DNA from 3 places in the Entomomonas asaccharolytica genome. Region 2 is predicted to be linked to each of the others. Evidence: predicted binding sites of a transcription regulator. Region 2 holds the regulator's gene; each other region holds the start of a gene.
What was found. Region 2 encodes sigma-54, which starts transcription at its own class of promoters, with help from an activator protein. Its sites were predicted from a motif close to ANTGGCATNNANNTTGCTNT; they were not measured.

Region 1 (10,648 bases), 990 kb from region 2:
GTTTATTATATTCACAGCGATCATTTAGATACTCCCAGATGGGCTACTAACCAAAATGGACAAAAAGTCTGGAGTTGGCAAAGTGATGCTTATGGTACTACAATGGCAAACGAAGACCCATTAGGTACAGGCATAAATACTACTATCCCATTACGCTTTGCAGGTCAGTATTTTGATCAAGAAACAGACTTTCACTATAACTATTTTAGAACCTATATTCCAGATTTAGGTAGATACAGCCAAAGTGATCCTATTGGGCTTGATGGGGGATGGAATACTTTTGGATATGTTGAGGGTAATCCTTTGATGAAGTCTGATAAGTATGGTCTATGGGGGATATTTAGCAAAAAATCAAGTAATTGGCTTACTCAAGAGTTAATGGACAAAATAAAAGATTTGGGTGGAGAAAAACTAGCTGATTATGTATCTGGTAGAGCAGATTTGTCTTGTACTGCCAGATGTACTTCGGCAAGTTTGTGTTTAATATGTTGTCAAGTTAATGGTGATTGTAGAGCTGAGTGTGCTCGTAGTTGTACAGGAAATAGTGATTCACCATTATGTAAGGGATTTACTGATTGGATTGATGGTAATAAGTCTTTTTCAAATGAGGAAAGGGTACGACTAAGAAAAGCAGCTCATCAATTAGAAAAGACTCTTGAAGCATATAAATCTAATAGTCCAAATAAATAGATTTACTCTATATTAATACTTAAGAAGTTGAAACTAAATGATGATAATTTAGTTTCAATTTTTTTAAGTATAAATGAGCAAGAAAATTAAAAATGCTTATTGATATAGCATAAAAATATCCAGTTTTGATACAAATTAAATTAAAAATCAAATAAGAAAAAATACTTAAGACCAAACTCTAAATTTACTAAAAATTAGGTAGCTAAATACTGAGTATACGTATTAAGAAATCTATGGGATAGTAAAAAATAAAAAAATCTTCTAATTATTTAGTAACTAACTTTAAGGATATAAGGCAATTGTATATAAATATTTAGAGTTTATCAGAAGTTCATAATTATTTAATATTTATCTAATCATGTTTATTGACTTTATTAATATTTTGGAGATAAGAGTATTGCATTTATTTCCCATTATGTTAAAAATAACAATTAGATTAATAAAAAAGGTAACAAGTAGCTATGAAGATTGGACGACGTGTTAGACGTTCGAGGCTTTTAATTACATCAGGGATTCGATTGGTTATTGTTTGTTTAGTGCTAATTGTTGTTGCATTATTTTTTAATATGATATGGCTAATGGAAACGGCAGCTATTGTAGCTATTCTCGTAGCTATTTTTACTGCCTTTGAATATTGGTCTGTTAAACGTTTGAAATTAAGAAAACGTTAATTTATAGCTATTATGCTATAATTTTATACGTTGTTAAATGTCCTGTTCTTACTGCTTGTACTGTCTTCGTCCATTTGCCTAGTCTAAAATTATATAGAAACAGCTATTCTATATTCCATTCTTTAAAGATACGTTCTTCTACTACTCGTCGTGAGGCTAAACGATCTGCTTGTCTAGTGGGTTCAGGAAGTTTGTATTTTGTTAAGCAATTAGTTACCCAACTAATCGCAGTATTTAAGCAAACACGGTGCCCTATAGAGATAAACAGTGGGTTAATATTATCTTTTGAACGTAATACAGCACCAATTGTTTCTCCTTTATCTTCTAATGGCGTCCAGCTTCCTTTGTGTTCAGGTACAGTTTGATATTTTCCACAGAGTCTTTTTTTAGCTACGCCGATGGTAGGTTTATCTAACCATAACCCTAGGTGAGAGGCTACTCCTAAATGACGAGGGTGAGCAATACCTTGTCCATCTACCATAATTAAATCGGGTTGTTGTTTAAGTTGTTGAAAAGCAGCAATAGCTGCAGGCACTTCTCTAAAAGATAATAATCCAGGTATATAGGGCATTCTGGTTACTTCGCGGTGTAGAGCATAATCCACAACTTTAAGTGAGGGGTATTCTAATACTACGATAACAGCACGGGTAAAAGTGGTGTCATTTTGTTGCTCAAACCCTATATCTACGCCTGCAATATAGTTAATAGTTGCAGGCAGTCGATCTGTTCTTTCTATTTGTGAAGCTAGTTGTTTTTGTATAGCAATTGCTTCTTGAGGATTTTTTGTCCATTGATGTAATATCATTATTCCGCCTTTTATCTTTTATTTAGTTTAAACGTTTGATAAAGCGTGTTAACGCTGCTTCGCCACTTACTAGAAGGATACCTAGTAAAATAAGCATTGCGCCTATAATAAAGTTAATTGTAAGCTTTTCGCCCAGTATTAATACGCCAAAGGTTACACCAAACATGGGGGTCATAAAAGAGAAGACTGCTAAATTATTTGCTAGGTATTGGCGTAATAACCAGAACCAGACTAAGTAGCTAACAAAAGAAACAATAACGCCTTGGAACAATAAACTACTCACTGATATAGCAGTCAAATTAAAGGTAGCAAATTGCCCTGTTGCCAATGCAATAAGTAGTAGTGAAATAAAGGCAATAAATAGTTGATAAAATAAAGTTAAACTGGCTGGTGCTTCAGAGAGTTTAGTTGAGCGCACTACTACAGTAGTCGCTCCCCATGCAATACCTGCAAGTAATCCAAATAAGTCGCCTAATAATATAGTAGTATTCATTTCATTAAAGGAAATGCTACCACCAAAAGCCACTACTACGCCAATAAAACAGACAGTAATACCAAGCCATTGCAAAGGTTTTAAGCGTTCGCTGGCAACAAAAAAGTTCAAACCTAATGCAGAGAAAATAGGCGCTGTATAAAGAAATACTGCCATATGTGAGGCAGAGGTGTATTGTAAACCAAGGGCTATAAATAAGAATTCACTGGCAAATAATAGTCCTACAACCATACCTGCTCTAGAAGTACCTTGCCATGAGGGCTGCCAACCTCCTTTAATAACTAATACAATAGCTACTAAAAAAGCAGCGATACCTGAACGTAGGCTAGCTTGTACAATAGTGGTAATATCTCCCACCACTAGTTTAATAGCGATTTGTTGTAACCCCCACGTAACACAGAGTATTAGCATTACTTGAAACATAAAAAAATCAGCAGATTTACGCATGGCACGCTCTAATGTTTGTTTTAAAAGTGGGAATACTAAAGAAGTCAGCTATAAGTTATCTGATCGTAGTTGGCTGTTAGTATTTGTTTTTACAAAGAGTTATTATGATAACTCTGTTTTATTGTAAAGACGATAGTACCAATAAGATTATTAAGCAAATGGTCATCATCTTTTAAGGTGCTTTGCTTGCAGGAAACTAATGATATTAACTATCGTCTTAGCTTTGTGTTGTTTTAATTATTAATTATCTTAGTAGGATAAAAATGAATACTCATGCTAGAAAACCGCTGCCTAACCTCTTTTTAAATGCATTGAAATTAAGTTTAGGCGATCAAGTATCTACTGCGCAGGCCATAAGAGAACATCATGGGCGTGATGAATCAATGTATGATATTTGTCCTCCTGATGCGGTAGTATTTGCGCGCTCCACAGAAGATGTAGTGAAGGTAGTTAAGTTATGTAATGAGTATGATGTACCCGTTATTGCTTTTGGCGCAGGTTCTTCCATAGAGGGGCATGTATTACCTTTTTCAGGTGGCATAACTATTGATTTTTCTGAAATGAATCAGGTTGTAGCCGTTAATGCCGAGGATTTAACCGCTACTGTACAAGCTGGCGTAACCGTAAACAATTAAATCAAGAAATTCGTCATACTGGTTTGTTTTTCCCCATTGATCCAGGTGCAGATGTTTCTATAGGTGGTATGGCTGCTACACGTGCTTCAGGAACCAATGCTGTCCGTTATGGAACAATGCGTGATAATGTGCTTTCTTTAACAGTAGTTACGGCTGAAGGTAAAGTAATACGTACTGCTAGCCGCGCTAAAAAGTCTGCGGCAGGTTATGATTTAACTGCTATCTTTGTTGGTAGTGAAGGGACTTTGGGTATTATTACAGAGGTAACGGTGAAATTGCATGTGCAACCTGAGGGGGTATCTGCCGCTATTTGTAGTTTTCCCTCAGTACAAGATGCTGTGCAGTGCGTATTTAGCACTATTCAAATGGGCATTCCGATTGCTCGTGTAGAAATTATGGATACTGCTGCGGTTAAAGCAGTTAATCAATATAGTCAACTTTCTTTACAGGAGTCCCCTGTACTATTGTTTGAGTTTCATGGTACACCAGCAGGTGTTGAAGAGCAGGCCATTATGGTACAAGAAATAGCCAAAGAAAGTGGTGGTTTGGATTTTTGTTGGGCAACTCAAACTGAAGACCGTAATAAATTATGGACTGCTCGACATAATGCCTTTTTTGCTTCTATGCAATTAAAACCTAGTTGTCGTGGAGTAAGTACAGATGTTTGTGTGCCTATCTCTAGGTTGGCGGAGAGTATTGATATCACTATTCAGGAATTAGCTAAGTCGACTATTCCTTACACTATTGTTGGGCATGTGGGAGACGGTAATTACCATGTTATTCTACTAATTGATCCACATAATCCAGATGAAATTGCGGAGATGGAGCGTATTAATCACGGTATAGTGCAACGTGCTATAGCAATGGATGGAACTTGTACTGGTGAGCATAGGGTAGGCGTGCATAAAATGGCTTTCTTAGTAGAAGAACATGGTGAGGATGCTTTGGATATGATGCGTGCATTAAAACGGGCTTTTGATCCAAAAAATATCTTTAATCCAGGAAAAATAGTGAGTTTAAGAAATCCATAAGGTTTGTTAGCTATTAGTGGAAAAACCCGTCTACTGTTTATGTTTAACCATGTTATGATAGTCAGATAATTTTATGCACTTATTTGATGCATTATATTCTTTATAAGTATTATTTTGGTGCATTATTTGGTTTTGTTATTAATAGATAAAGTGATGTAATTATCTATGTGGGTGATTCTCTATTAATAATTCAGGATGGCATATAAATTGCTATTCATTAACTAAAGTTAGTACAGGTTAATAGCCTAACAGTTTACTTGGTGTTAGATTTGCTGGGACTGCCTAAATAATCCAGCTATACTTCTTGGAGAATAATATGTCAAAAGCGGTACAACTAATTAAAGAACATAATGTAAAGTGGGTTGATTTGCGTTTTACAGATACTAAGGGTAAACAGCAACACGTTACTATTCCAGCTCATGTTGTTGATGAGGACTTTTTTGAGTCTGGACAAATGTTTGATGGTTCATCTATTGCAGGTTGGAAAGGAATTGAAGCTTCTGACATGATTTTAATGCCAGATGATAGTACCGCAGTAATTGATCCATTTACTACTGATCCTACTCTTATTTTAGTTTGCGATATTATTGAACCTTCTACAATGCAAGGTTATGAACGTGATCCACGTGGTATCGCTAGACGTGCAGAAGAATACTTAAAATCAACAGGTATTGGTGATACAGTTTTTGTTGGTCCAGAGCCAGAGTTCTTTATTTTTGATGAAGTGAAATACAAATCTGATATTTCTGGTTCAATGTTTAAAATCTATTCTGAACAAGGTTCTTGGAATACAGATTCTGATTTTGAAGATGGTAACAGAGGTCACCGTCCAGGTGTAAAAGGTGGTTATTTTCCAGTGCCTCCTGTTGATCACGACCATGAAATCCGAACAGCGATGTGTAATGCCTTAGAAGAAATGGGTTTAGAAGTTGAAGTTCATCACCATGAGGTGGCGACAGCAGGCCAAAACGAAATTGGTGTTAAATTTAATACCCTCGTTAATAAAGCAGATGAAGTACAAACTTTAAAATATGTAATCCATAATGTAGCCGATATTTATGGTAAAACAGCTACCTTTATGCCTAAGCCTTTATATGGTGATAATGGTTCAGGTATGCATGTTCATATGTCTATTGCTAAAGACGGTAAAAACACTTTTGCTGGTGATGGCTATGCAGGTCTTTCTGATACTGCTTTATACTTTATTGGTGGTATCATTAAACATGGTAAAGCATTAAATGGTTTCACTAACCCATCTACTAACTCATATAAGCGTTTAGTACCTGGTTTTGAAGCGCCTGTAATGCTTGCTTACTCAGCCCGTAATCGTTCAGCTTCTATTCGTATTCCCTATGTGAATAATCCTAGAGGCCGTCGTATTGAAGCACGTTTCCCAGATCCAGCAGCTAACCCCTATTTAGCATTTGCAGCATTATTAATGGCTGGTTTAGATGGTATTCAAAATAAAATCCACCCTGGTGATGCGGCAGATAAAAACTTGTATGACTTACCACCAGAAGAGTCAAAAGCAATTCCACAAGTGTGTGGTAGTTTAAAAGAAGCATTAGATGCATTAGATGCTGATCGTGCTTTTTTAACAAAAGGTGGTGTATTCACAGATGAGTTTATTGATGCATTTATTGAACTAAAATCTGCTGAAGAAATCAAAGTAAGAACATTCGTACATCCATTGGAGTACGATTTATACTACAGCGTTTAAGCATTTAGTTGAAATAAAATTATAGTATAGTTTTCAAGGACAATAGTTTTGCAAAAGACTAAATAAAGCAAAACCCCATAAAGTGATTTATGGGGTTTTCTTTTTTAATCATTCTCATCAATCCCATTTAAATTATTCCATGTATAATTAACGGCATATATATTTGAATATTAATAGCAATGACTAAAACAACCTATGCTAACTTAACTTGGGATGAACAAGGTCAACCTGTTTCAACTGAGTTTGATGATATCTACTTTTCTAAAACATCTGGTTTAGATGAAACATATTATGTATTTCTAAAACATAATAATTTATTAGAACGTTTTAGAAACTTAACAAATAATCAGTGTTTTGTTATTGGTGAAACTGGTTTTGGTTCTGGGTTAAATTTTTTATCTGCTTGGCAATTATTTGAAGAAACAGCACCTTATCAGGCTCGATTGCATTTTATTAGTGTTGAAAAATATCCTTTAACTAAAAAAGATTTACAACAAGCATTAAGTTTATGGGATGATTTGGCTGACTACAGTAAAGAGTTAATCAACCAATATATTGCCATTCATGAAGGTTATCAAAATTTTGTTTTTGCAAATAGCAGAGTAGTATTAACCTTATTGGTAGGTGATGTACATGAACAATTACCTAACTTAAATGCTAAAGTAGACGCATGGTTTTTAGATGGTTTTTCTCCTGCAAAAAATCCACAAATGTGGACAGATAATTTATTTAAACAGTTAGCTCGGTTATCTAAACCAGCTACATCCTTAGCTACTTTTACCAGTGCTGGTTTTGTGCGTAGAGGTCTACAGCAAGTAGGCTTTGTGATTGAAAAAGATAAAGGATTCGCTAATAAACGAGAAATGCTTTATGGCTATTTTCAAGGAATAGTAGAGACTAGACCTAACCGTCGTAATATAACACCACCTTGGTATAATCGTCTTACTGAAACTCATTTTGATAATCGAACGGCTATTGTTATTGGCGCTGGCGTGGCTGGCGCTGCATCAGCCGCTAGTTTGGCTGTTAGAGGTTGGCAGGTTACTGTACTAGAGCGTAATCATGATATTGCTTTAGAAGGATCAGGTAATGCGCAGGGAATACTCTATTTAAAATTATCAGCTCATCAAACATTGCAGTCTCGTTTGTTAATAGAGGGCTTTGGTTATACCAGACGTCTACTTGAATATTTAACCAATCAAGGTAAGTTAATTAAGGGAGAAGATTGGCAAGATTGTGGTGTATTACAGTTAGCCTTTGATGATAAAGAGCAAAAACGCCAACAACAATTAGCAGCAGCTTTTTCATCTTCATTGTTATATCCAGTGGATCAACAACAAGCAAATCAGTTAGCAGGCTTAACGGTTAATAATAATGGCTTATTTTTTCCAGAGGGTTGTTGGGTTAAGCCACGTAAGCTATGCCAAGCCTTATTAGACCACCCAAATATTAAAGTGTTGTGTAATCAAAATGTTGTATCGTTGGATTATCAAGCAACAGATTGGCGTGTTTTAAATGATGAAAATATTTTAGCAACTGCTGATATTGTTGTTTTAGCAGGGGCGGCTGATACTAAGCAATTTACAATGACTAATCAGTTGCCTATTAAAGCGATTCGAGGACAAACTACAGAATTACCTATGACGAATTGTAGTCAAGCATTATCAACGATAGTATGCAGTGATGGTTATATTTCTCCAGCTAGAGATAGTAAACATTGTTTAGGTGCTACCTTTAATTTTCATGCTACAGATTTAGTGTTAAGTGTTAAAGAACATCAAGAGAATATTCAAACACTAAAAAAAATCTCTTTGGATTTAGCTGATCGATTACATGTAGATCAGTTAGATATAAATAACTTAGCAGGACGAGCAGCTTATCGTTGCACTGCTACCGACTATTTGCCTTTAGTTGGACCTGTTGCAAATAAAGATACTTTCTTAAAAGACTATCAAGTTTTAATTAAAGATTCTAAAAAGATACCTGATATTCCTTGCCAGTGGATTAGAGGATTATTTTTAAATATAGCACATGGTTCTAGGGGGTTAATAACAGCCCCCTTATGTGGTGAAATATTAGCGAGTTGGATAGAAAATGAACCTTTTCCTATAGAGCAGGATTTAATGGAAGCATGTCATCCTAATCGATTTTATCTAAGAGAACTTAAGTATTTTAGACGTAATCAAGAATGACCTTAGGTAATTAATTATTTTGTTATTATGCGATAAGGGATTTTAAAGTTTTTCCATTTTTTCTTTTGAGATTTACTAAGAAAAAAGGTTATAGGGCTTTTTAAGATTTTAAAAAGTTTGTTAATTGAGTTAATTATTTTTACTTTTTTATAATACTTGGCGTAAAGCGTTTGATGTTTTTGTCTGATATAAGTATAAATATAGTGATAGTCGTTCTGGTTAATTATATTATTTCTTGAGTTAGATCTAATTCTATAAAAGAATAGTGACTCATCTACTCTATAAAATTTTTTATTGTCAGCAAAAAAATTTAACCAAAATTCCCAATCTTCATAACCTTTATGACACGCTAGGTCATAACCCCTATATTTTTGCCAATCAGATTTTTTATAAAGAGCAGAGCAAACGACAACATTGCGTTGTATCATTTCTTCAGGAATAGCCTTTGGAAGTTTAAAAATCCCTGTTTTTGCACCAAAAAACTCCACTTGCGAATAAATTACATCATAATCATTGGTTTCTATTATGGTTAACAATTTTTCCAAGCAATTAGGATGAATTTTATCATCCGCATCCAAAGGAAAAATATATTCAGCTTGAGCAATCTGTATAGCATTATTTCTGGCTATCACAACACCTTTATTGGTCTGCTTTATTAGTTTAATACGAGAATCTTTATTAGCCCAATTTAAACATTTATTATAACTAGCATCTAATGAACCATCATCTACAATAATAATTTCAATGTCCGTCAAAGATGATGATAAAACACTAGATAATGTTTCATCCAAATAATCTTCACAATTATAGACAGGAATGATTACCGATATTTTAGCCATAGTTAGGGTAACTTCCTTTATTTAATTGCAGCTGGGGATATTGAGAGTATTTCTTAGTGGCTAGATAAAAACTTATGGCTATAGGTAGCCATGTCATTAGCCAAATACCATTAGGTTTATCCCATAGGTAGACGCCATCAAATTGCAAAGCTATTGAGGAAAAAACAAAAATACCTAATAACGTTTTACCTAAGGTGGTATTACGATTTTTCCAAGCCTGCCAACCTGTGTGAGCCCATAAAAGTAGGTATAAAAAAAGTCCTGGTATCCCTAGACCAATACCAATATGGAGAAATAAATTGTGACTATGGGAAAATACTAATTGCTCTGATGTTGTTATTTCGTAAGGCGTGGCCAATCCAATACCAGTTAAAGGATTTTCAATGACCATATGCAGTGATGTTAAGAGAATACTAGGTCGGTAAGAAAAGCCTCTTTCGAGAAGTAAGCCATTGAAATAAATTACAAATAAAACACAAGTCAATAAAGTGAATAGGAGAAGCCAATACTTTTTGGCTGTTTTAAAATATAAAGGACTGAACAATAATAAATAGATAGCTAAACTACATATGGCTCCTCTACTTTTTGTCCAGAAAATAAAAGCTAATAATGTAAATAAAGCTAAAAAACGAATACTTTTGATAGAGTTATTTTTATTGTAGGTATAGAGATGTATTACGATAAACGCAATTCCCATTGCATAGCTAGCAATAATGGGGTTTTCTAGTGTGTTAAACCCTGCCATACGATCAGCAATAAGCGGATTGCGTATCGGCCAAAGTAACATGGCAATAAGAGCACAACCAGTTAGCAATAAACTGCTTATAAAAAGTGTATTTTCTAGTTGTTTAGGATTTTTCAGTGCCCATAGTAAATAGCCAAATATAAATAACGTAAGGTAAACAAGTCTTTTAACTGCTCTGAATTCTTGTACATTATCTGCCCAAGTAACAGTAACAGCTGCCCAAATAATTAATAAAATAAAAATCCATATTGCAGGTGTTGTTTTAATGGTTTTAATTAATAAGTGATGTTGACTAATAATCAAACAAAGGGCAGGGAGATAAATAAAAAAATTCAATAATAGGTAATAAAATTTATGGTGAATTATTGCCAATCCAAAAG
Region 2 (10,648 bases):
GCTAACCGTGCAATTGTCCACGCTCCAGGCAGATGGGAGAGTAATTTTTTACTGTTATCACGGACATGGCGATAAGCTTGACTAGAAAGTATTTTCGCTAAATGGTTAGACAGGCCACCAATATTATCAGAAATAGACATGTCATTATCGTTCAACACCACCAACATATCTGCATCAACCACAGCCGCATGATTTAAAGCCTCAAAAGCCATACCTGCGGTTAGCGCACCATCACCAATAATAGCAACGCTCTTTTTATGATTATTTTGTAATCTGGCGGCAATGGCCATGCCTAAGGCAGCACTGATAGAAGTGCTTGAATGGCCTACACCAAAACTATCATATTCACTTTCTGCGCGACGTGGAAAGGCTGCGAGACCATCCTTTTGTCGTAAAGTAGCCATTTGTTCACGACGCCCAGTGAGAATTTTATGAGGATAGGCTTGATGGCCTACATCCCAAATTAAATTATCCTCAGGTGTATCATAAACATAGTGTAAGGCAATGGTTAATTCGATCACCCCAAGACCAGCACCAAAATGGCCGCCCGTTTGGCCTACTGTATACAATAAGAATTCACGTAACTCATCCGCTAGTACAGCCAATTCCGCTTCACTTAGGTAACGAAGTTGTTTTGGTGTATCAATGCGATCAAGTAACGGAGTTACTGGTCGTTCTCTCGGTATATCGTAAAAAGTTTTAACCATTAGTAATATTCATTTTTTGTATTCAAGCAGAGCATTTTACCTGATTGCGCCCCGTGTCAAAATAGCTAATTATTTTTATTAGCTATTTTTACTACATTAAATGACCTATCTGAAACTATTTATGTATAGATAATTATAATTAAAACAATGGTTATAACAAAAAATTGCTATTGATACAGCACAGTAAATACTAACCCACTATAGTCACTAATGTGTAGTTATCGTCCTTCACCAAAATAATTTTCTATTAATTCAACCATTGCTTGCATGGCTTGCTGCTCATCGTCTCCATCGGTTATTAGATGAAGCATAGTGCCCTTACTTGCCGCCAACATCATTACTGACATGATACTTTTGCCATCTACCAATGATTCAGGAGTACGTCCAACCTTAATACTACAAGCGAACCGTCCAGCTGTACCTACAAACTTAGCTGCTGCTCTAGCATGTAATCCTAATTGGTTAATAATTTCTATTTGTTTCGACTGCATGTTGTAACATTTCTCCTACAACAAATCACGATGACGGACTTGCACATTTTTTAAAGTAGCTTTTAATATTTTACCAATTTGTTCAGCCATATACACAGAGCGATGTTGCCCACCCGTACAACCAACTGCTACAGTAATATAAGACCTATTAGTAGCAGCAAAGCGCGGTAACCATTTTTCTAGAAACACTAGAATATCATTCTGCATTTCTAAAACTTCAGGTTGTTCTACTAAATAATCAATGACTGGCTGATCTGTACCTTTCAAATTTCTTAGCTCTGCCACCCAATACGGATTGGGTAGTGAACGCAAATCGAATACCCAATCAGCGTCCATAGGTATTCCTCGTTTGAATCCAAATGATTTGATCAAAAAAGCTGTACCAAGTTCAGGCTCTTCTAATAAATGGAGTTTTAAAAAGTCTTTTAATTGATAAACATTTAATTGGCTAGTATCAACATGTAAGGTAGCCAAATTAATGATTGGAGCTAATAATTTAGACTCTTCATCAATCGCTTCTGCTAAGGAACGGGTGGCTGTAGTTAATGGGTGACGGCGGCGAGTTTCTGAAAAACGGCTAATTAATATGTCATCTTTAGCATCTAAATATACTAAATCACATTGAATATATTTCGCACTGAGTCGTTCAAAAATACTGGGGAAGTTTTCGATTTGTCTCGGTAAGCTTCGTGCGTCAATTGAAACAGCGATCTTTGGTTGTATTATCTCTGTTTGTAATAACGCTTGTTCAATAGCTGTTGTAAATAAGCTAGCAGGTAGATTATCAATGCAATAAAAACCATTGTCTTCTAATAAATGAAGCGCTGTAGTTTTACCTGAACCTGAACGACCACTTACAATAACAAGACGCATAACTTAACCTATGTATTACCTACCCCATTAACAATTATTTGATAAAGCTGCTGATTATCCGTAGTAGCTCTTATTTGCTTACATAACTCGCTATTACTTAATAATTCAGCAATTTGTTTAAGTAATTGTAAATGTTCATCCGTTGCCTCTGCTGGCACAACTAAGCCTATCAAAATATCTACTGGCTGATCATCAACTGCATCAAAATCTATACCTGTCGCTAATTTCATTATAGCAACTATCGGCTCTTCACAACTTTCCATACGACAATGGGGAATAGCTACACCATTACCAAAACCTGTAGTGCCAAGCCTTTCCCGATCTATTAGTTGGTCAAAAACCTGTTGCTCATCTACACTAGCACAAGTGGCTGCTACTGTTTTTGCTATTACTTCTAATGCACGTTTTTTACTGGTTACATTAACATCAACTAACACTTGTGCAGGTGTTAGAAATTCTTTTAGTTGCATCATATAAAATACTACATTACCAATTATTATTTAATTAAACATAACAGTTTAAATAAATAGTTGCGGAGAATACATCAATTTTTATAGACAACTTTTAATCATAAAAATTCTTTAGCTTTTTAAGGGTATATATTAAAGCAAAACTAAATACAATAACTAATACTATATATAAACCTTTGTCTCGAAAATCACTCACCACACTAAAGAAAATAAATAGCAAAATGGTTATTAGTAAAACAAAACTAAGCAACCAATAAACATACCGTGCATAATGAGGGCGCTCAGTATCTGTATTAAAAACAGCTATTTCGCCACCTTCAGCAGCCTCATAACTATCTATCTCAAATTCTGTATCAATACAATTTCTTTTTAAAAAGCTAATAAAGTATTTATCTGCTGTACCCAATAGCATAGGAACAGCATAAGCAAATACAGTTCCTAATATAACCGTTGTAATTACTTGATCAGCTTTACTACTGCTATTGCATAGCATATAAAATTGAACAAAAAAGAAACAAGCAATAACCAACCATATTATTTTTGTAATTGGTTTAATAGCATCACTTTTTATTAGACTAAAAGATAAATATATTAGGAAACTTAACGAACAAAGAAATAATAGAAATTGAACAAAATTAATGGAAAGTAAATAAATTAATAGAGGCAACAAACATAAGGTTATAACTAAACTACTGACTGTAACAAGCTGAAGTTTGGTTTCATAATCTGTCACTTTTTTCTTGTACATCTTATGTTCAAACCTCAGCTTTGTATAAACTATCTAGTGTTTTTGATGTTTTTCTTTAAATTTAATTAATTGACGATCTAACTTATCAACTAATGCATCAATGGCAGCATACATATCTGTATTTTCCGCACCAGCAACCACCTCACCACCAGCTAACTGAAGCGTTGCATCAACCTTTTGATTCAACTTTTCAACACTCATAATCACTTGCGCACTCGTAATTTTATCAAAGTGTCGTTCAAGACGAGCAAACTTTTCATCAATATAGTTGCGTAGTGCGTCGGTAACATCAAGTTGGTGACCACTAATGTTAATTTGCATAAATTTCTCCTTAACATTTTTAATTACTTATACCCACGTTAGGCATAAGGTAAGTTGCCTTGGATTGGCAATTCTTTATATTAATCGCTTACGTTCACTAGATGAACCAATACCTAACGCCTCACGGTATTTAGCTACGGTTCTTCTGGCTACCTGTATCCCCTGATCCTCAAGCATCGTAGTTAGTTTACTATCGCTTAAAGGTTTTTTCGGATCCTCTGCCGCTATTAGTTTCTTAATCATAGCGCGAATAGCTGTTGATGAACACTCCCCACCCTCAGAAGTACTGACATGACTTGAAAAAAAGTATTTCAATTCATAAATACCACGAGGAGTATACATATATTTCTGAGTAGTTACCCGTGAAATAGTAGATTCATGCATGCCTACCGCTTCAGCCACTGATGAAAGAATGAGTGGTTTCATTGCCTCTTCACCATACTCTAAAAAGCCACGTTGATGTTCAACTATTTGCGTGGCTACTTTCATTAAAGTCTCATTACGACTTTGCAAACTCTTTATAAACCAACGGGCTTCTTGTAATTGGTTCTTTAAAAACGTATTGTCTGAACTATTATTGGCGCGCTGTACATAACTAGCGTATTGAGGATTAACCCGCAGCTTTGGAATAGCTTCTTGGTTTAGCTCAACCATCCAATGATCCCGCTCTTTTCGCACGATAATATCTGGCACAATATATTCTGGCTCTTTCGACTCAATTTGTGCCCCTGGTTTAGGATTAAGATGTTGAATAAGCATCACTATTTGCTTTAATTCATCTTCCTTAATCTTCATGGTACGCATTAATTGGCTATAGTCCTTAGAACCTAATAAATCTAAGTGATTTGCAACTAATTCAACCGCTTGTTGGTAATAAGCATGGTCATCAAATAACCCTTTTAATTGCAGTAATAGGCACTCTTTTAAATCTCTGGCGGCAATACCTAGCGGATCAAACTGTTGAATGCAATGAAGTACCATTTCCACTTCATCAAAGTCGGTATCCAATGATTCATCTAAACCTTGATGAATTTCCTGTAAAGACTCTTCTAAATAGCCATCTTCATTAATGCAATCGATAATATTAACCGCAATGGTTTTATCTTTATCACTCATATGGGCAACATTGAGCTGCCATAATAGGTGGCTTTGCAGGGTTTCACCTACAGAGGTATAACTAGTAAAATCAGCCTCGTCATCATCACCGTGGGAATGGCTAACATTACTTTGATAGATATCATCCCAATCAGTATCTACGGGTAGTTCTTCAGGAATCACATCAGTTGCTACTGTATCCTTTTCTGGCTCGTTAACTGCCACCTCATGATTATCTTTAAAACTAATTTCCTGACTGGTTGGATTGACTAAAACGTCTTCCTCACCTAATAAATTATTATCATCGAAATCCTCGCCTGCTTCTTGTTGTTCTAACATGGAGTTTGACTCCAATATCTCCTGGATTTCCTGTTGTAAATCTACAGTAGACAATTGCAAAAGCCTAATGGCTTGTTGCAACTGTGGAGTCATCGACAGTTGCTGTCCTATCTTTAGCGTTAACGATGGCTTCATAACAAATTAATATCTCTTTTATACTTTTAAGCAAATTATATGCCTGTTTTTTTATTCTTCAAATAATAACATGCTTGAAAAATGAAACAACCAGCATAATAAAAATAACTTTGATGCATCTATTTAAAATATATAGTAGTATAAATAGTTATATTCAATCCCTTCTTTTAACCTTATTGTTATTTATCTATTAATCATGCTTAAAGTAGATTTTTATAACCTACCCACTGCTACTATAGACGATTGTTTATTATTCAGTTGTCGTCTTATCAATAAAGCATGGTCACAGTTGGGTAATATCTATGTTCATTGTCAAAATGAACAACAACGACAACAATTAAATCAATTATTGTGGCAATTTAAAGCTGATAGCTTTATTCCTCATGATTTATTAGAGGATAATCCTAGTAGTCCCATTACATTAGGACTCGAAACATTAGATTATCAAACTATTCAGTACCCATTGTTAATTAATTTAAGTTTTGAAATACCAAAGCACCACCAACAATTTACACGTATCGCTGAGTTTGTAATTGATGACTCTATGCTAAAAGATAAAGCACGAGCCAATTATCGCTTTTATAATACTGCCCAATATAATGTACAGTATCACAACCTCAGTAAAATTTAAGACTGCCAAATCACTGAAGGATTAATATCTGCTAAGGTACGACAACCTGTTAGCACCATTGCCGCCTCTAGCTCTGCCCGCAATATATTTATTAAATGTACAACACCTACTGCACCTGCTACTGCTAAGGCATAGATATAGGGTCTACCCACTAATACTGCATTTGCTCCTAAGGCCAGCGCTTTTAAAATATCCGTACCGCGACGAATACCACCATCCATAAGGATGGGTACTCTACCCGCCACATGTTCTGCTATTCTTGGAAGAAGTTCAATTGCAGCAGGCAACGTATCTAATACACGCCCACCATGATTAGAAATAATCAACCCATTAACACCTAACTGAATAGCTTGTTCTGCATCCGCTACAGAGGTGACTCCTTTCAGTAATATGGGCAAAGAGGTGATTGATTGTAACCACTCTATATCTTGCCATGTAGGTACACTAGCAAGCTGACCAGAAAATAGGGGGCTTTCTAACAAATTAGCGGTGTTATTTACCACATGCATTCCCTCTAAATTTACTGAAGATACGCCTTGTGGTAATCGAAAATTAACTCGCTGCTCACGATTGCGTACCCCACTAATAGGTGCATCAACCGTCAATACTAAAGCCTTATAACCTGCTAACTCAGCACGTTTTACTAATTCGGCAGTAAAAGTTCGATCAGCTTGGATATAAAGTTGAAACCATAAGGGTTTAGTGGCTTGTTCAGCTAACTCTTCTAATAAAGTACTTGCCATTGTACTTACCACCATCCCAGCACCTATTGCAGAAGCTGCTTGCATGGTAGCCAATTCACCATCCTTATGAAATAACTTTTGCCATGCCACAGGTGCTAAAAGAATAGGAAATGGTAAGGTATTACCTAATAAAGTAAGTTTAGTGTTAGCCCCTTCAAAATTATTTAGCACCCTGCCTTGTAATTGGATGCGCTGAAATGCTTGCTTATTCCATTCAAGCGTAAGCTCATCACCACTACCCCCTACTAAATAACTCCATGCAATATGATCGATGACTTTAGCTGCACTTTTTTCATAATCTTCTACTGAGAATAACTGTGGCGGTATGATCGAATAAGGCATAAATGCTCCCATTATTTCCTATAAAGTAGCTAGCGACTATTACCTTGATTGGTTAACTGCTCAAATAAAATCTGTTGCGCTGATTTAGGTATTTGATTACCTGTTGGTATGGAGCGAATATAACTACCATCGCTCTGTAAAATCCAACTGTGGGTATTATCACTTAAATAAATATCTAACTCTTTCTTAACCCGAGTGGTTAACTTCTTGCCCTCGATGGGGAAACAGGTTTCTACCCGCATATCCAAATTGCGCTCCATCCAATCTGCACTGGATAAATAGATTTTCTCCTCACCACCATTATAAAAATAAAACACGCGGCTATGCTCAAGGAAACGACCAATAATTGAACGCACCTGAATATTTTCAGAAACACCTACTATTCCTGGTCTTAAACAACACTTACCACGAATAATTAAGTCTATCTTCACCCCAGCCTGACTGGCTTTATAAAGTGCTCGAATCATTTTAGTATCAGTTAGCCCATTGATTTTTAAAATAATACGAGCAGGCAACCCCTTACTTGCAGCAGCCGCTTCACGATTAATCATTTCTAATAAGTTTTTCTTCAAGGTAAATGGCGAATAAAGTAATTTTTTCATCCGCTGTGTTTTACCCATACCGATTAGTTGACCAAATAATTTATGTAAATCTTCACATAACGCCACATCAGCCGTTAATAAACTATAGTCTGTATATAACTTGGCATTACCTGCATGATAGTTACCCGTACCTAAATGAGCATAACGCCGTAACTCTTCTCCTTCACGACGTAAAATTAAACACATCTTCGCATGGGTTTTAAAGCCTACTACACCATAGGTTACAATAGCACCCGCTTCTTGTAGACGGGTAGCCAATTGTAAATTTGATTCCTCATCAAAACGGGCACGCAATTCAATAACAGCAGTCACTTCTTTACCATTACGAGCCGCTTCCACCAAACCATCTACCACCTCAGAATTTGCTCCTGTACGGTATAAGGTTTGTTTAATGGCTAACACATTTGGGTCTTTTGCCGCTTGCCTTACAAAATCAACCACAGGTGTAAAAGATTCATAAGGATGCAGCAATAGCACATCTATCTTTGATAAGGTAGCAAACAAATTATCTTTCTTTTTCTGTAAAACTCTGGGAATAACAGGTGAAAAAGGTTTGGATTGCAAATCTGGATGGCCTGCTAAACCAGTAATACTAAACAGTCGCGTTAAGTTTACAGGACCATTAACTTTATATAGTTCCTCTTTAGAAAGGCTAAATTGTTCACTTAAATAATTAGATAAATGCTCAGGACAAGCATCCACTACTTCTAAGCGTACGGCATCACCATAACGACGGGAAAACAACTCACCTTTTAATGCGCGGGCTAAATCTTCTACATCCTCAGCATCGACGGATAAATCAGCATTACGGGTTAATCTAAATTGATAACAGCCTTTTACCTGCATACCTGGGAATAAATCATCTGCATGGGCATGAATCAAAGAAGATAAAAACACAAAATTATCACCTGCTCCACCCACTGATTCAGGAATTCTAACAATTCTAGGCAGTGATCGAGGTGCAGGAATAATGGCTAACCCTGAACTACGACCAAACATATCCGTGCCTTCTAGCTCCACAATAAAGTTTAGGCTTTTGTTCACTAACAGCGGAAACGGGTGGGTAGGATCTAACCCAATCGGGCTAACAATGGGGGCAATCTCTTCTTTAAAAAACTTACGCGCCCACGCTTTAATTTTTGTATTCCAATGACGCCGACGAATAAACCGAATATTCTGTTCTGCTAAAGCAGGCAGTAAAACCTCATTAAGAATGCGATACTGACGCTCTACTTGTTGATGCACAACCGTGTTTAGTTGTTTTAACACTTGCCGAGGCAATAACCCATCCGCACCAATTTGTTCACGAGAAAACTTGACCTGCTTTTTCAGACCCGCAACACGGATCTCAAAAAACTCATCTAAGTTACTGGAAAAAATTAATAAAAATTTTAAGCGTTCTAACAGTGGATACGTCTCATCCAACGATTGTTCTAGTACGCGTATATTAAACTCTAACAGTGAAAATTCGCGATTTAAATACAAACTATAATCGTCAAGATTAATGGATGTTCCTTCCTGATTAGCAGGCTCAATTACTCCATCAACAATCTCAACAACTTTTGCTTCCACCATTTCTTGATTCTTTTTATCTTTGGTACTCATCACTATTTCCAACCTTTTCAGAAATATTAACTATTTTTTAGTTGCTTAGCGGCGTATTTAGCAAAATAAGTTAAAATTCCATCAGCTCCCGCTCGTTTAAAGCCTACTAACGTTTCCATAATAATACTTTCTGACAGCCAACCATTATTAATAGCCGCCATCTGCATGGCGTATTCACCACTTACTTGATATACAAAGGTAGGCACTTTAAAAGCCTGTTTTACCCGATACACAATATCAAGATAAGGAGTGCCTGGTTTAATCATTACCATATCCGCACCCTCTGCCAAATCAAGGGCAATTTCATGCAATGCTTCGTCACTATTAGCAGGGTCCATTTGATAATTAAACTTATTGGATTTTCCTAAATTACCACTTGAGCCTAATGCATCACGAAATGGCCCATAATAAGCACTGGCATATTTAGCTGAATACGCCATCAATCTTGTGGTATGGAGTTCTGCAACTTCAAAAGCTTCTCGAATGGCTTGAATACGACCATCCATCATATCGGAGGGTGAAATAATCTGTGCGCCCGCTTCAGCATGAGATAAACTTTGTTTAACCAATGCCTCGATGGTTACATCATTAATCACATAGCCATTTGTATCAATAATACCATCTTGACCATGGGTGGTATAAGGGTCTAGCGCCACATCCGTGATAACGCCCAATTCAGGTACATTTTGTCTTAAAGCGCGAATAGTACGTTGAATTAATCCATCGGGATTCCAAGCTTCACGCCCATCCTCTGTTTTTTTGCTAGGGTCTATCACGGGGAATAAGTCAATGGCGGGAATACCTAATGCCACTAACTCTTCAGCTTCTTTTAACAACTCATCAATGGATAGCCTTTGCACATTTGGCATAGAAGACACATCTTCACGGTAACTTTTTCCTTCCGTAACAAACACTGGCAAGATTAAATCATTAGCCGTTAATTGATGTTCACAGACTAATCGTCTTGAAAAATCATCAAAGCGATTACGGCGTAATCTAGTAGCTGGAAATAATCGGTTGGAATAAGAAAAAGACACCTCTGCCTCCTAATCAGTGAAATTTCTTCGATTATACGCTTAATTTAGCAAATTAATGCATAATCCTCTTATTATTCTACTTCAATCTGTTGTATTCTGTAGGGAATTAAATATTTTTAAATACTTTATGAACAATAGGTTAGATTTTGTCACGATTTATCTTACAATACCATAGGACTTTTTTGTTTATACTGGTAAGTTATAACCTATTATTATTCACAATAAGATCATCATATGATGGAACAACTGCTTAACGATTATGGCTATGTAGCCTTATTTATAGGAACGTTTTTAGAAGGTGAAACCATTCTCGTGTTAGCTGGTATTGCGGCAGCTCACGAATTTTTAGACTTAAAAACAGTTATTATTGTAGCTTTTATAGGCAGTTATTGTGGCGATCAACTTTGGTATTTTTTAGGTAGATACTATGGTATTGCCCTTTTACAAAAAAGACCAAAATGGCAAAAGTCTGCTGATAAAGCACTAATCTATTTTAGAAAGAACCCTGA
Region 3 (10,648 bases), 1.3 Mb from region 2:
CGAATTCCTAGCAATGTGATGTTCGATCTACCTGTTACAGGTAGGTTATCTAGTCCCTTTGGTTTACGGCGTTTCTTTAATGGTGAAGAGCGTAACCCCCATTCTGGTTTAGACTTAGCTGTGTCTCAAGGTACTCCCATTAAAGCACCTGCTGATGGCGAAATTATTTTAATAGGTGATTATTTCTTTAATGGTAAGACAATCTTTATCGATCATGGGCAAGGTTTAATTAGTATGTTTTGCCATTTATCCGCTATAGATGTAAAACTTGGGCAACAGGTTAAAAGAGGTGAGGTAGTAGCTAAAGTAGGTGCTACTGGAAGGGCAACAGGGCCACATTTGCATTGGAATGTGAGTCTAAATGATGCTCGTGTTGATCCTGCTATTTTTATTGGTAAGTTTCAGCCTTAGTATTATTTATCTGTTAGCTCAGAAACTGCCTTATGCAGTGCTTGGATATTGCTATAATAGGCTTTTTCGTATTGGCTCTGAATACTAGGTTGCTGATTTTGTTTTTCATTACCTAACAATGTAGAGTCTTCTGGATTAATCCATATAAAGTTATAAATTTGATTACGAATATATTTAATCACTGTATCGTCATTGTTAAGCATCTCATTTAAAATTATATTATGACGATACAAGTTTTCTGCATAATTAGCGACTTTTGCTAGGTAATCTTGTTTATTTTCAATCCCTAGCAAATGAGAGCTTTTAAATGGTTTCAAGGTATGAAAAGGTAATCGATAAATTGAGCACAGCCTATCAATCAACCGATGTAGAAAAAAATGCTGTTTTAAACAGTTTGGATCTTTTGCAAACTCCCATACTAGTTCGATAGTACAAACACGGTCTATTTCATAATCAAATAAATCACCACTCTGGTCATTTTCAATGAATTGATCAACAGCTTTATCTAAATCAGTACTATAAGCCCATTTTCTGATCACATTTTCATCAAAATGCATATATATTCCTAATAATACGCATTTTCTCTATTGCTATGATCAGTTACATCTCTAACAGCAGTAAGTTCTGGAATACGTTCAAGTAGGGTTTTTTCAACGCCTTCTTTCAGTGTAGTATCAACCATACCACAACCTTGACAGCCACCACCAAATTGTAAAATAGCAATATTACCCTCTACAATATCAATAAGGCTAATATGCCCACCATGGCTGGCAAGACCTGGGTTAATTTCGGTTTGTAAATAGTATTCAACACGTTGATTAAGAGGACTGCTTTCATCAATCATAGGTACTTTAGAATTAGGTGCTTTAATCGTTAATTGTCCACCCATGCGATCTTCAGCAAAATCTACTACTGCATCTTCTAAAAAGGGTTCACTAACTGCATCAATCCAAGCAGTAAATTTAGCTAAACCAAGTACTCTATCAGAAGGGTCTTCTTCACCAGGACGACAATAAGAAATGCATGTTTCTGCTTGTGGCGTACCTGGTTGAGTGATAAATACTCTGATACCCACATCTTTATGGTCTTGTTTAGCAAGTAAGCTGGCTAAATAATCCTGTGCCGCTTCTGTAATATTAATACTAGACATAATGACTCCTAAGTTATTGTGTTTAGTTTACGCTACTATACGGTTTTTATAAAGTCCTAGTGTTTTAGTAGGAATAATTTGTTACTTTATTAATAATAATAGGCCGCATATCATTAAAAAGCAGCCATATAAGATTTTTAATAATTTTGGGGGTAATGCATAAGCTAACCTAACCCCAAGGCCAACGCTAGTTAAACCACCTAATGCAAGGGGTATACCGACAGCCCAATTAACTTGCCCATGTAGTACATACATAAATAATGAGGCCAGTAAGCTAGGCAGTGCTAATGATAAAGCAAGGCTTTGTGCAACTAATTGTGCTAGGCCAAAGACTAAAGTAAGTACGGGGGTTGCGATAGCACCTGCGCCTACTGCAAAAATACCACCTAAAAAGCCACAAGTTCCGCCTAATACAATAAACCAGATAAATCCGTAAGGTGATTCTTTACTTCCTAAAACGGCCTTTTTGCGGAATAAGGCATGTGATATTGAATAGATAGCTAAACAAAACATAAAGATAGCAAATATGTTTTGTAATTTATTGGCTTGTAAAGTAAGTGCTACATAAGCACCTAGAAAAGATAGAAAGAAACTAGGAATACTTAGCGAAAGCGCATAACGTATATTAATTTTATCGCGTTTATGATAGTTGCGCAGCGATAATATGACATTAGGTACTACCATAATTAGCGCAGTACCTTGCGCCATTTGTTGATCGAAACCAAAGAAAATAACTAATATTGGAATAACAAGCAGTCCACCACCGATTCCAAATAAAGCACCCAAAAAACCGACACAAGCCCCTAATAAAAAGTCTAGTAAGAAGGCCATTAGTGTCATTACATTATTCCTAGCAAATTTTAGTATTGTATTATTTCTTAATAACAATCAATTATCTTTAAATTAATCACCCGTTGCAATAGGGCGTTGGGGATCATTAATCCATTCACTCCAAGAGCCTGCGTAAAGAGGAACTAATGGATAGCCAGCAAGGCATAAAGCAAATAAGTTATGGCATGCTGATACACCAGAACCACAATAAGCAAACACTTTAGCAAGAGGTTTATCCTTAATTAATGTTTGAAAACGTTGTTGCAATTTAGGGATAGTTAAAAATAGACCATCATTATCCAAATTTTCCATAAAGTTAGCACAAGTTGCACCAGGTATATGACCAGCAATAGGGTCCATTGGTTCCACTTCACCGCGAAAGCGAGGTAATGCTCGAGCATCTAATAGAGTTAATTGATCATCACCTAACTTTTTCTCTAAGTCATTGGCATTAATTAACAAAGTATCATCAGGTTGGCCTATAAAGTTACCAATATGGACTGGCGATTTATCACTCGTAATAGGTAAACCTGCTGCTTGCCATGCTTTAAAACCGCCATCTAATAGGAACACATTATCTCTTTTCCCTAACCAAACTAATGACCACCACATTTTACTAGCAAACGGGCTAGGGCCATTATCATAAATAACCACTTTACTATCATTATTTAAACCACATTGGGCTAGTTTTTCTATTAGTAGATTGGGATCAGGTAAAGGATGACGACTGGTTTTGCCTTTTATAACGGGGCTAGAAAGGTCTTTATCTAAATCAATAAAAACGGCATTAGGAATATGGCCTGCTTGATAGGACTGCTCACCATAACTTGTATCCTCAAGTGAAAATCGGCAATCAAAAATTATTAGATTTTTATCATTTAAATGTTTAGCTAGTTTTTCACAATTAATCAGTTGAGCAAGAGCCATTGTTTTTCTCCTCTAATTTTCTTTGTCAGTAATATACCTATTCACAATAAATAGATCACTGTAAATTTTAAGTTTACATAATGACGCACCAAAATAACTAGTTTTGATTCTTTATATTGCACCAAGAAGATGCAAAATTTATCAGCAGACATAAAAAATATATTAATAATCAATGTCTTGTATATTGTGTAGGAAATATTATTTATTGGCAAGCTTTCTGCAATAGACCAATTAACAAGTAACTTTTACTTAGTTTTTAATTTTTTAAGTACTAAACAAGTGCATATATAGGATAAACTGTACAGCGGGGTTTCTCTCCTGTACGGTTTATCTAGCCAGAGGAGAGTTTGAATGAAATTAGTAACTGCGATTATTAAGCCATTCAAGTTAGATGATGTAAGAGAATCACTATCTGAGATTGGTGTCCAAGGTATTACTGTTACTGAGGTAAAGGGCTTTGGTCGTCAAAAAGGCCATACTGAACTTTACCGTGGTGCAGAATATGTGGTTGATTTTTTACCGAAGGTAAAAATTGAAATAGGTGTTGCCGATGACCAGCTTGATGCTGTGATTGAAGCAATTAGTAAAGCTGCCAACACAGGCAAAATTGGTGATGGTAAGATTTTTGTAACAGCTTTAGAGCAAGCCATTCGCATCAGAACTGGTGAAACAGATAATGATGCTATCTAAGTAATTGTCAGTGCAGGAGAAACCCCCATGTTATCTTTCCGTAAATTATTCGGAATGGCTTGCCTATTGGCGTTAGCCACTCCCATTGCCATGGCACAAGAAACCACAAAGCTCGATAGTGGCGATACTGCCTGGATGCTTATCTCAACAGCACTTGTTCTTTTTATGACTATTCCTGGCCTTGCTTTATTTTATGGCGGTATGGTTCGCGCTAAAAATATTCTATCAGTGATGATGCAATCATTTGCTGTAACAGCATTGGTGACCATTCTATGGTTTATTTATGGCTATAGTATTGCTTTTAGTACAGCAGGAATGGAGGCAGGTGTCACTAACTTCAATTCATTTGTGGGCAGTTTAGATAATTTATTCTTAAAGCAATTAGGCCATGATAGCTTAAATGGTACTTATCCAGAAAGTGTGTGGATTACCTTTCAATTAACCTTTGCCATATTAACCCCAGTACTTATTGTCGGTGCTTTTGCTGAGCGGATGAAGTTTTCTGCTATGTTAGTGTTTATGGGTTGCTGGTTTACTTTAGTGTATGCGCCTATTGCTCATATGGTATGGGGTGGCGATGGTGGCCTTATGCATGAATGGGGAGTAATTGATTTCGCTGGTGGTACAGTGGTGCATATTAATGCAGGTGTTGCTGGTTTGGTAGCTTGTTTAATGCTTGGTAAGCGTAAAGGTTATCCATCATCAGCTATGGCGCCCCATAATTTACCCTTTACTTTAGTAGGCGCAGCAATGTTATGGGTTGGCTGGTTTGGTTTCAACGCTGGCTCAGCAGGTGCCGCAGACACCTCTGCTGGTATGGCGATGTTAGTTACGCAAATTGCTACTGCCGCAGCAGCGTTAGCATGGATGGCTTGTGAATGGATTATTCATGGCAAACCAAGTGCCTTAGGTATTGCTTCTGGGGTAGTGGCTGGCTTAGTAGCTATTACACCTGCGGCTGGTACAGCAGGTCCTGCGGGTGCATTGGTAATTGGCTTAGCCTCTGGTGTTATTTGTTTCTTCTGTGCTACTACGCTAAAACGTAAATTAGGCTATGATGATTCTCTGGATGCCTTTGGTGTGCATGGTATCGGCGGTATCGTAGGTGCTATATTAACAGGCGTTTTTGCAGCACCTATGCTGGGTGGTTTTGATGCAGGTGTTACTAATATAGCTCACCAAGTCTGGATACAAACACTAAGTGTCATCGTCACCATTACTTATACAGCTATTGTTACCTTTGTTATTTTATTTATTATTGATAAATTAATGGGATTGCGTGTAACAGAGGAAGAAGAGGTAATTGGTTTAGATCTTTCATCGCATAATGAACGTGGTTATAACCTATAATAATTAACGCGTGATATGTGAAAACGCCCAGTGTTTGCTGGGCGTTTCTATTTCAGAAAATTATTTTATATAAAATTGAACTATTTTATTGAAGAAATGACTCAAATTATTTTATATTATTAGAAAATTCACGTGATTAATGGGGTGCTTATGATTGATGATGATTTAGAACAAGAAAGTGACGATGATATTGAAGAACAAGAAGATGAGGCTGTAGACGCTTATAATGGTCCTGATAGTGATGAGGCAGAAGACATTAATGAGCAAGATGAGATACCTACAAGCAATAAAAAGGTAGGTAAACCAGCCGCTGAAGAGGAAGAGTTGCCTAGTATAGAGGCAAAGCAAAAAGAACGTGATGCGTTAGAGCGTGCTATGCAGGAGTTTCTTGCTAAAGGTGGTAAGATACAAACTTTGGATTCTGACAATAAATAGAAAATCACATTGCTTGCTATGGGACTGCATAGCAAGCAATAATAACAGTATTAGGCTGTAAGCAATTGAACACCTTTATCTTGTGTTCCTAAGAATAATAAATCAGCAGGTCTTTTAACAAATAGTCCATTACAAACAACACCTGTAATATCATTAAGTTTCATTTCTAAATCTTTGGCTTTGTTGATAGTTAGGTTGTGTACATCAAGTATCACATTACCATTATCGGTAATAAAGCCTTCGCGGTAAATTGGGTCGCCACCTAATTTAACGATTTCTCTGGCCACGTAACTACGGGCCATGGGGATGACTTCAATAGGAAGAGGGAACGCACCTAGTGTATCAACAAACTTACTTTCATCAGCGATACAGATAAAATTTTTGGCAACAGCAGCGATAATTTTTTCTCGAGTTAATGCTCCGCCACCCCCTTTAATTAATTCGAGATAGCGATTAACTTCATCTGCACCATCAATATAAAACTCTAATTCAGCGACACTGTTTAAATCATAAACTGGGATACCATGTTTTTTTAACCGTTCTGCAGATTGTTCTGAACTGGCAACAGCACCTTCAAAATCCATTTTATGATTAGCTAGTAAATCGATGAAATAGTTAGTTGTAGAACCTGTTCCAATGCCAATAATGCTGTTTCTTTCTAATTTAGGCATCAGGTAGGACATGGCAGTTTGAGCAGCAGCTTGTTTTAATTGATTTTGTTGCATAGTAGTACCCTTCTGTCAGTGAGGTTTTTTAAATATTATAGCAGATAACCTTGATTATATAGGTAGTAGATACCGTAATAACTCATAAATGTTTGATGGTTGTTTGGGTATTTAGCTTAATTTGTTAAATTAATTCGTAATCCACACTAATTTCGGCTTTTAATAATCTGCTTACAGGGCATGTTTTAGCAGCAGTTATTGCCATTTCTGCAAATTGGTCTTTACTTATGTTAGGTATTCGAGCTTTTACAGTTAGATGAGAGTGAGTCATGGTCGATGAATCAAAATCTATGGTCACTTCTGCGCTAGTTTCAATATAGTCTGCAACTAAGTCAGTTTTTTCAAGTAATTCAGTTAGCATTAACGTAAAACAATCAGCATGAGCGGCTGCTATCAATTCGGCAGGATTAGTAGCTTGTTTATGGCCATCATCAAAATGAGATACAAATGAATAAGGCGTATTGTAGATTTGTTTGCTTTGTGTAGTTGTTACACCTTTTCCTTCAGCTCTTGATCCTTCCCATATAGCAATGGCAGACTGTTTCATGCTGTAGTTTCCTAAGTTTTTAGAAGTATCTTTGCTGTATTATTAAACATTTTTAGATTATTAAACAATGATAAATTTGGCTTAAAACGAATATAAAGTGGTTTATCAGGTATACTTATGTATCACTTTGTTAATGGATATAAGATGTTATGTTGCCTTTATCAATTATAGTAGCATTAGCAGATAATCATATCATTGGTATTAATAACCAATTACCTTGGCATTTACCTGCTGATTTAAAGCATTTTAAAGCGGTTACTACAGGAAAACCCATTATTATGGGGCGTAAAACATGGGAGTCTTTAGGGCGACCTTTGCCTAATCGATTAAATATCGTAATAAGTCGACAAACAGATTTTATAGCAGATGGAGCAGAGGTTTATCCAACTTTAGAAAAAGCTATACAACGTGCAAATGAATGGGCTACTACACAACAGGTTTCTGAAATGATGCTGATAGGTGGCGCACAGCTTTATACGATGGCTTTAGCTACGAATGTTGTGGATAAATTATATTTAACCCGTGTTCATCTTAAGCCAGAGGGAGATGCTTGGTTTCCTAACTTTGATGAGAGTAGGTGGCATAAAGTGGAAACACAAAGCTTTGCGGCAGAGGATGATAAACCTGCGTACACTATAGAGGTTTGGCATAAGTAAATTTAAAAAGAAGCTATTTTCTAGTATGGGTAACTAGAAAATAGCGAATAGTATCAGCGTCTTCTAAATAATGGTAAAGGCTGATCTGTTGCACCTTGGTAAGTTTCTGTAAAGTCATTTAAACTTAATAAAGCGTTTTCAATGTCTTTATCCGCTTTTACAGCAAAGGCATTAAAACCACAACGTTGCATAGCAAATAATTGGTCTTTTAATACATCACCAATGGCACGTACTTCCCCTTTATATTGATAGCGATCACGTAAAATACGTGCGCTAGAGTAGTGGCGCCCATCCGTAAATGCAGGAAACTCTAGGGCTATAAGGGGTAGTGTTGCTAAATCATCGGCTAGTACTTCAATTTCCTGTGATGAGTCTAGCCACACAGCAGTTTGGCCATCACGTTTTTGTAGCAATTGTTTATGTTCTTGCCATAAATTAAGAGGCACAATAACATCATCACAGTTAGCAATATCTTCAAGGCTAATATCATTAGCTAACAAATGCCAATTATCATTGACTATTTGAGCATCTTTAATTATTTTTTGCATAAACATGCTCCTTGAAAGGTTCCATACCTAGACGTTGATAAGTATCTATAAAACGTTCATCAGGGTGTCGTTGTGCAAGATAGAGTTGAATAATCTTTTCTATCACATCAGGTATTTCTTCTTGTGCAAAAGAAGGGCCTAATACACTGCCTAAAGCCGTGTTATAACCTGTATTACCACCTAAAGATATTTGATAAAACTCTTGGCCTTTTTTATCGACGCCTAAAATACCAATATGCCCAATATGGTGGTGGGAACAAGCATTCATACATCCAGAGATATTAAGATCTAATTCGCCTATATCAAATAAATAATCGAGGTTATCAAAACGGCGTTGTATAGCTTCTGCCACAGGAATAGACTTAGCATTAGCTAGTGAGCAAAAGTCTCCACCAGGGCAAGAAATAATATTAGTAAGCATACCAATATTTGGTGTAGCAAAACCTAACTCTCGCATTTGTTGCCAAAGCTCAAACAGTTTATTTTGTTCAACATCGGCAAGTACTATATTTTGCTGGTGAGTTGTTCTTGCTTCTCCAAAGCTATATTGGTCTGCAAGATCAGCAGCAGCATCCAGTTGTTTATCGCTAATATCGCCAGGAGGCGTGGCGGTAGCTTTTAATGATAACGTAACGGCAATATAACCTGTTTGTTTATGGGGACGGGTATTTTGCTGTCTCCAACGGGCAAAACCAGGGTGTTGTTGGTCTAATTCTTTGAAATCAATATCTGTTAGTTGCTTATAAGCAGGGGCTACAAAGTGACCGCTAATGCGATTTACTTCTGCTTCAGTTAAAGTCACTGGACCATCTTTAGAGTGCGCCCATTCAGCGGCCACTTTTTCTGCAAATACTTCAGGTGTTAAGGCTTTGACTAAAATTTTAATACGTGCTTTATATTTGTTATCACGACGTCCATAACGATTATAAACGCGCACAATAGCATCAAGATAAGTGAGTAAATGCGGCCAAGGTAAAAATTCATTAATCAATGAACCAATAATTGGAGTACGTCCTAGACCACCACCCACATAAACTTTAAAGCCAAGTTCACCTTCTGAATTACGGATGGCTTCAAGACCAATATCATGCACTTCAATTACTGCTCGATCTTGTTTAGCACCATTTACAGCAATTTTGAATTTACGTGGCAAATGATGGAATTCAGGATGAAAGGTTGACCATTGACGTATGATTTCACACCAAGCGCGTGGGTCGATTACTTCATCTTTAGCAACCCCAGCGAATTGGTCAGTGGTGGTATTACGAATACAGTTACCACTGGTTTGTATAGCATGCATTTGTACGCTAGCAAGTTCAGCGAGAATATCTGGTATATCCTCTAATTCAGGCCAGTTAAATTGAAAATTTTGACGAGTAGAAACATGTGCATAACCTTTATCATAGTTACGCGCAATGCTGGCTAATTTGCGTAATTGTTTAGAAGATAATAAGCCATAAGGCACAGCTATTCGCAACATAGGTGCATAACGTTGAATATAGACACCATTTTGTAAGCGTAGCGGGCGATATTCGTCTTCTGTTAAATCACCTGCTAAATAGCGGTTTGTTTGATCACGAAATTGTTTAACGCGTTCGTCTACAATTTTCTGATCATATTCATCATAAATATACATTTAAATTCCAACAACAGGCTGCATAGCTATCAAGTAGATATTTTTCCTACACAATTGGATAGTGTGTAGGTTTAGTTTAAGGTGTCACAAGATAACAGTTTCTGCTTATGCTTAAAAGTGCTATTTATTCATATATAAATAACATAATGGAATAATTAGTTGTTGTAAAAATATGATTATTTATTGATTTTAAATAAGTTATTGGAAGATTAGCTATTTACTTAAATAGCTAATACCTGCTTCTAATCCTTCTAAGGTTAAAGGGTACATATGGTTATTAACCAATCCTTTAACCATATCAATTGAGCGAGTGTATTGCCAAGCATGTTGAGGGTAAGGGTTAAGCCAGATAACTTTACGATAATGTTCAATAAACCGTTGCATCCAAGCACTACCAGGTTCTTCATTATAGTGTTCAACACTGCCACCAATATAGTTTATTTCATAGGGCCCCATTGCAGCATCGCCCACAAAGATTACTTTATAGTCTGGACCGTATTTATGCAGAATATCCCATGTGGGGATACGATTATTATGACGTCGATGGTTATCTTGCCAAACATTTTCATAAATAAAATTGTGGAAATAGAAATACTCAAGGTATTTAAATTCTAAACGACACGCTGAGAATAACTCTTGGCACATTTCAACATGCATATCCATTGAACCACCAATATCAAATAACAATAGCAGTTTGACAGCATTGTGACGTTCTGGCTTCATGCGGATATTGAGTAGTCCA

Region 1: the regulator sigma-54 is predicted to act here: its motif matches at 4,967-4,986, upstream of glnA (glutamate--ammonia ligase).
Region 3: the regulator sigma-54 is predicted to act here: its motif matches at 3,524-3,543, upstream of glnK (P-II family nitrogen regulator).

What each region holds. Positions count from the first base shown of each region.
Region 1 covers NZ_CP067393.1:513,128-523,775, forward strand. The annotation lists gene JHT90_RS02265 (RHS repeat protein) at 1-690, shown strand, start outside; gene JHT90_RS02270 (hypothetical protein) at 1,152-1,361, shown strand; gene nfi (deoxyribonuclease V) at 1,465-2,166, opposite strand; gene JHT90_RS02280 (DMT family transporter) at 2,189-3,106, opposite strand; partial or broken gene JHT90_RS15370 (FAD-binding oxidoreductase) at 3,490-3,857, shown strand; gene JHT90_RS02285 (FAD-binding oxidoreductase) at 3,858-4,772, shown strand; gene glnA (glutamate--ammonia ligase) at 5,089-6,492, shown strand; gene mnmC (bifunctional tRNA (5-methylaminomethyl-2-thiouridine)(34)-methyltransferase MnmD/FAD-dependent 5-carboxymethylaminomethyl-2-thiouridine(34) oxidoreductase MnmC) at 6,672-8,684, shown strand; gene JHT90_RS02300 (glycosyltransferase family 2 protein) at 8,699-9,523, opposite strand; gene JHT90_RS02305 (O-antigen ligase family protein) at 9,516-10,571, opposite strand.
Region 2 covers NZ_CP067393.1:2,756,127-2,766,774, forward strand. The annotation lists gene dxs (1-deoxy-D-xylulose-5-phosphate synthase) at 1-707, opposite strand, end outside; gene JHT90_RS12820 (HPr family phosphocarrier protein) at 926-1,198, opposite strand; gene rapZ (RNase adapter RapZ) at 1,214-2,071, opposite strand; gene ptsN (PTS IIA-like nitrogen regulatory protein PtsN) at 2,080-2,544, opposite strand; gene JHT90_RS15270 (hypothetical protein) at 2,636-3,034, opposite strand; gene hpf (ribosome hibernation-promoting factor, HPF/YfiA family) at 3,323-3,610, opposite strand; gene JHT90_RS12845 (RNA polymerase factor sigma-54) at 3,686-5,179, opposite strand; gene JHT90_RS12850 (DNA polymerase III subunit chi) at 5,376-5,810, shown strand; gene JHT90_RS12855 (alpha-hydroxy acid oxidase) at 5,807-6,895, opposite strand; gene ppk1 (polyphosphate kinase 1) at 6,925-9,102, opposite strand; gene hemB (porphobilinogen synthase) at 9,129-10,139, opposite strand; gene JHT90_RS12870 (DedA family protein) at 10,374-10,648, shown strand, end outside.
Region 3 covers NZ_CP067393.1:782,093-792,740, forward strand. The annotation lists gene JHT90_RS03495 (M23 family metallopeptidase) at 1-411, shown strand, start outside; gene JHT90_RS03500 (hypothetical protein) at 414-968, opposite strand; gene nfuA (Fe-S biogenesis protein NfuA) at 977-1,561, opposite strand; gene JHT90_RS03510 (sulfite exporter TauE/SafE family protein) at 1,643-2,401, opposite strand; gene JHT90_RS03515 (sulfurtransferase) at 2,465-3,319, opposite strand; gene glnK (P-II family nitrogen regulator) at 3,671-4,009, shown strand; gene JHT90_RS03525 (ammonium transporter) at 4,064-5,359, shown strand; gene JHT90_RS03530 (hypothetical protein) at 5,510-5,794, shown strand; gene rpiA (ribose-5-phosphate isomerase RpiA) at 5,845-6,519, opposite strand; gene JHT90_RS03540 (OsmC family peroxiredoxin) at 6,644-7,066, opposite strand; gene JHT90_RS03545 (dihydrofolate reductase) at 7,216-7,722, shown strand; gene JHT90_RS03550 (DUF934 domain-containing protein) at 7,776-8,270, opposite strand; gene JHT90_RS03555 (nitrite/sulfite reductase) at 8,254-9,906, opposite strand; gene JHT90_RS03560 (vWA domain-containing protein) at 10,120-10,648, opposite strand, start outside.